Regions from separate parts of the Streptomyces sp. NPDC032822 genome, predicted to be linked through region 2. Evidence: riboswitches for the same ligand, from Rfam matches in the RefSeq annotation. Region 2 holds a riboswitch; the other holds the start of a gene.

Region 1 (2,385 bases), on a different contig from region 2:
GGGGAGCGCAGGGAAGCGGGGGCGGTGGAGGATGCCGTCGACGCGGCTGTCGTGGAGCCTGTGGCGCCGGTCGAGCGGCGGTGGGTGTCGGGGCACGATGTGCGGCATGCCACGTACGGGCACGGCTGGGTGCAGGGAAGCGGGCTGGGACGGGTCACCGTGCGGTTCGAGACGCCCGACTCGGAGCCCGGGCGGGTGCGGACGTTGCGCATCGACGATCCGGAGTTGGAGGTGGCGGAGCCGTTGCCGCTGGTGGCGCGAAGACCGGGCGAGGGTGGGGACGGTGACGGGGGGTCTTCGGTGGATGGAGGGAGAGCGCGGGCGGGGTGAGTCGCGCGTCGGTGCCGTGGGGCAGGTGAGGCGGAGGGACTCGGGGCTGCGGGGTCGGTGGGGATCAGGCTTCCTCTGTGCCTGCCAGCCTGCCGAAGTCGTGGTCCGGGAAGGGGGGAGGGGCACTGATGTCGAGGCCGTAGTGGTGGTAGAGCTGGAGTTCCTGGTCGGGGGAGAGGTGGCGGCCCACTCCGAAGTCGGGGGCGTCCTTGATCAGGGCGCGGTCGAAGGGGATGCGGAGGGTGCCCTCGATCAGTTCGCTGGGCTCCAGGGGGACGAAGGCGTCTCTGGAGAAGAGGCCGGTGCGTATGGCCGCCCACTCCGGAACGCCGGTCGCGTCGTCGAGGTAGACCTCGTCGATGGTGCCGATCTTGGTGCCGGTGCGGTCGAACGCCTTGCGGCCGATCAGGTTGCGCGGATCGATGTCGGTCTGCACGGGCCCTCCACTTGCTCGCAACTCATCCGTAAACACTACAAAAGAGCAGATTCAGGGAGGCGGCCACTTGAGGGATCGGGCGTTGACCTCGCTGGTAGGCTGGCAGCGGCTGCTGACCCCGTGCGGGAGAGTCCTCCGGACACCATCCGGAAGGCGCCGAAGGAGCAAATCCTCCCCGGAATCTCTCAGGCCCACGTACCGCACGGACGAGGTCACTCTGGAAAGCAGGGCGGGTGTCGACGGCTTCCGCTCTCACCGACGGTGAAAGCCGGGCACCCTCGGGCGGCCCGGTGAAACTCTCAGGTTGAGATGACAGAGGGGGAGGCCGTCGGGGTACCCGTGCCGGGGTTCCCCTCGAAGGTCGCGTCAGACCAGGAGGCCTCCGCAATGACTGCCCACCGCATTCCGCTCGCCGAGCTCGAACAGGGCATCCCCTTCGAGCAGCGCCACATCGGGCCCGACCAGGAGGCGCGGGCCAAGATGCTCGCGCAGGTCGGATACGGCTCGCTCGACGAACTCACCGCCGCCGCGGTCCCGGATGTGATCAAGAACGCCGACGCGCTGGAGCTGCCGGGCGCCCGCACCGAGGCCGAGGTGCTGGCCGAGCTGCGGTCGCTGGCCGACCGCAACCAGGTGCTCGACTCGATGATCGGGCTCGGGTACTACGGGACCTTCACGCCGCCCGTGATCCTGCGCAACGTGATGGAGAACCCGGCCTGGTACACGGCCTACACGCCGTACCAGCCCGAGATCTCCCAGGGGCGGCTCGAAGCCCTGCTGAACTTCCAGACGATGGTCGCCGACCTCACCGGGCTGCCGACCTCCGGTGCCTCGCTGCTCGACGAGGGCACCGCGGCCGCCGAGGCGCTGGCGCTGTCCCGGCGTATGGGCAAGAACAAGAAGGGTCTCTTCCTCGTCGACGCGGACACGCTGCCGCAGACCGTCGCCGTGATCCGGACCCGCGCCGAGCCGACCGGCGTGGAGGTCGTCGTCGCCGACCTCGGCGAGGGCATTCCGGCCGGGCTCGCCGGGCGGGAGATCAACGGGGTGCTGATCCAGTACCCGGGCGCCTCCGGGGCCGTACGCGACATCAAGCCGCTCATCGACCAGGCCCACGAACTCGGCGCGCTCGTGACCGTCGCCGCCGATCTGCTCGCGCTCACGCTGCTGAAGTCCCCGGGCGAACTCGGTGCGGACATCGCGGTCGGGACGACGCAGCGGTTCGGGGTGCCGATGGGCTTCGGCGGGCCGCACGCCGGATACATGGCCGTGCGCGAGAAGTTCGCGCGCAGCCTGCCCGGGCGGCTCGTGGGGGTGTCCGTGGACGCCGACGGGAACAAGGCCTACCGGCTCGCCCTGCAGACCCGTGAGCAGCACATCCGCCGGGAGAAGGCGACCAGCAACATCTGCACCGCGCAGGTGCTGCTGGCCGTCATGGCCGGCATGTACGCCGTCTACCACGGGCCCGACGGGCTCAGGGGCATCGCGCGGCGCACCCACCGGTACGCCACGATCCTGGCCGCGGGACTGACCGCCGGTGGGATCGAGGTCGTGCACGGTTCCTACTTCGACACGCTGACCGTGCGGGTGCCCGCGAAGGCCGCCGAGATCGTCGCCGC
Region 2 (2,385 bases):
GCCGCATCCCTGGGGCAGGTCGCCGTCCTCCACCGAGCTGATCAGACGGGAGGCCGCGCCCCGGTGGCGCAGGAACGCGTACCGCGAGACTCCCCGGCCGCGCTCGCGCTGGCCGGCCAGCGCGGTGTCCGGTGTGACGTCGAGCAGCAGCAGGTGCAGGACGCCGCCCCGGCGACGGGCCTCGCGGGCCAGCCAGCCGCGCACCCAGGCCTGGGTGCCGCAGTCGTGCACCACGACGCCCGCACCGGAGCGCAGCGCGCGGCGCAGCCCGGCGTAGTGGGCGAGGCGGACCAGCGGGCGGTAGACCGCGTAGGGCAGCAAGCGCGACAGGCGGCCGTCCCAGTGGTCGCGGGTGTCCTGGGAGTCGATCCGGACGCCCTTGACCGTGCGCCGCATCAGCGTGGACTTGCCGCTGCCCGGCAGGCCCGTGATGACCACGAGGTCCTGGGGGGCGAAGAGCAGTGCGTGCGGGCTGTGGCCACCGCGGTCACGCAGGTCGCGGACGACGGGTGCGGCAAGCGGTGCGCAGGCCTCCTCGGCCGGTGCCGTGGGCTGCTGAGGCAGCGCGAGGGCCGAGGTGGTCGCGTACGCCGTGGTCCTGTTCACCGTGATCGTCCTCCCCTGGGGTGGTCACGAGTCCCTCCCCGTCGAGTGTAAAGAGAAGGTAATACGCGGTGTCTCGTGTTTTCATGCGCTTACTGCCACAGCCCGGTTACAGATCCGGCCCTGCCGCGCGCCGGGGATGCGTGCAATGATGTCGGCGCCAACTGCATACCGGCCGTTTGAATCCGCGCGGGAGAGTTCCGGGTCGTACGTGTGTCGTACGAGTGCCCGGACGCCGAAGGAGCAAGTCCCTCCCTTGAATCTCTCAGGCACCGTTACCGCACGGGCGAGGCACATCTGAAAAGCGGGCCGCCCCGACAGCGGCCCCACCCAAGGTGCAAGTCGTGACCACCGTTTCGCGGGGTCGCGTCGAACCTCTCAGGTTCCGATGACAGATGGGGAGGAACGACCTCGCCGTCATGCCTTGGGAGACAACCGTCCGATGAGCAGCACCGCACCCCGTCTTACGGCCCTCGACGCCCTGCATCGTTCGCTGGGCGCGACGATGACCGACTTCGCCGGCTGGGACATGCCCCTGCGCTACGGCTCCGAGCGCGACGAGCACCACGCCGTCCGCACCCGTGCCGGTCTCTTCGACCTCTCGCACATGGGCGAGATCACGGTGACCGGGCCGCAGGCCGCCGCCCTCCTGAACTTCGCGCTCGTGGGCAACATCGGGTCCGTCGGCGTGGGCCGCGCCCGCTACACCATGATCTGCCGGGCCGACGGCGGCATCCTGGACGACCTGATCGTCTACCGGCTCGCGGACACCGCGTACATGGTCGTCGCCAACGCCTCCAACGCCCAGGTCGTCCTGGACGCCCTCGTGGAGCGGGCCGACGGCTTCGACGCCGAGGTGCGCGACGACCGGGACGCCTACGCGCTGATCGCCGTACAGGGCCCCGAGTCGTCCGGCGTGCTCAAGTCGCTCACCGACGCCGACCTCGACGGCCTGAAGTACTACGCCGGGCTGCCCGGCACCGTCGCCGGCGTCCCCGCGCTGATCGCCCGCACCGGGTACACCGGCGAGGACGGCTTCGAGCTGTTCGTGAAGCCGGAACACGCCGTCGAGCTGTGGCAGGCCCTCACCGAGGCCGGCGAGGGCGTCGGCCTGGTCCCCTGTGGTCTGTCCTGCCGGGACACGCTGCGCCTGGAGGCGGGCATGCCGCTGTACGGGCACGAGCTCTCCACGGAGCTGACCCCCTTCGACGCCGGGCTCGGCCGCGTGGTGAAGTTCGAGAAGGAGGGCGACTTCGTGGGGCGCGCCGCCCTGCGCGAGGCCGTCGACAACCTCGACCACGAGCCGCCGCGCGTCCTGGTCGGCCTGATCGCCGAGGGCCGCCGTGTCCCGCGCGCCGGGTACCCGGTCGTCGCCGACGGCCGGGTGATCGGCGAGGTCACCTCCGGCGCCCCCTCGCCCACGCTGGGCAGGCCGATCGCGATGGCGTACGTCGACGCCGGGCACGCGGCGCCGGGCACCGCGGGCGTGAGCGTGGACATCCGGGGCAGCCACGAACCGTACGAGGTCGTGGCGCTGCCGTTCTACAAGCGACAGAAGTAGACACTCGAAGCGGTCCGTGCGTGACCCTGCGCACATTCCCGCCGCTCACGCACGTCTCCAGCAGTCCCCCCTTCATCAGCACTCCCCCGCGTACAGGAGAATTCAGGCCATGAGCAACCCCCAGCAGCTGCGCTACAGCAAGGAGCACGAGTGGCTGTCGGGCGCCGAGGACGGCGTCTCGACGGTCGGCATCACGGAGCACGCGGCCAACGCGCTCGGCG

What was found. A riboswitch is a leader RNA that binds a small molecule or an ion and turns the genes downstream of it on or off. The one in region 2 is predicted to bind glycine.
Region 1: linked by a shared signal. The riboswitch ahead of gcvP (aminomethyl-transferring glycine dehydrogenase) and the one ahead of gcvT (glycine cleavage system aminomethyltransferase GcvT) in region 2 are both predicted to bind glycine.

What each region holds. Positions count from the first base shown of each region.
Region 1 is NZ_JBVIOL010000034.1:36,103-38,487, reverse strand. Features, by position in the region: gene ACZ5VD_RS42330 (DNA polymerase IV) at 1-330, shown strand, start outside; gene ACZ5VD_RS42325 (PRC-barrel domain-containing protein) at 395-766, opposite strand; glycine riboswitch at 880-977, shown strand; gene gcvP (aminomethyl-transferring glycine dehydrogenase) at 1,154-2,385, shown strand, end outside.
Region 2 is NZ_JBVIOL010000009.1:326,307-328,691, forward strand. Features, by position in the region: gene ACZ5VD_RS26505 (AAA family ATPase) at 1-612, opposite strand, end outside; glycine riboswitch at 784-894, shown strand; glycine riboswitch at 895-1,008, shown strand; gene gcvT (glycine cleavage system aminomethyltransferase GcvT) at 1,046-2,164, shown strand; gene gcvH (glycine cleavage system protein GcvH) at 2,274-2,385, shown strand, end outside.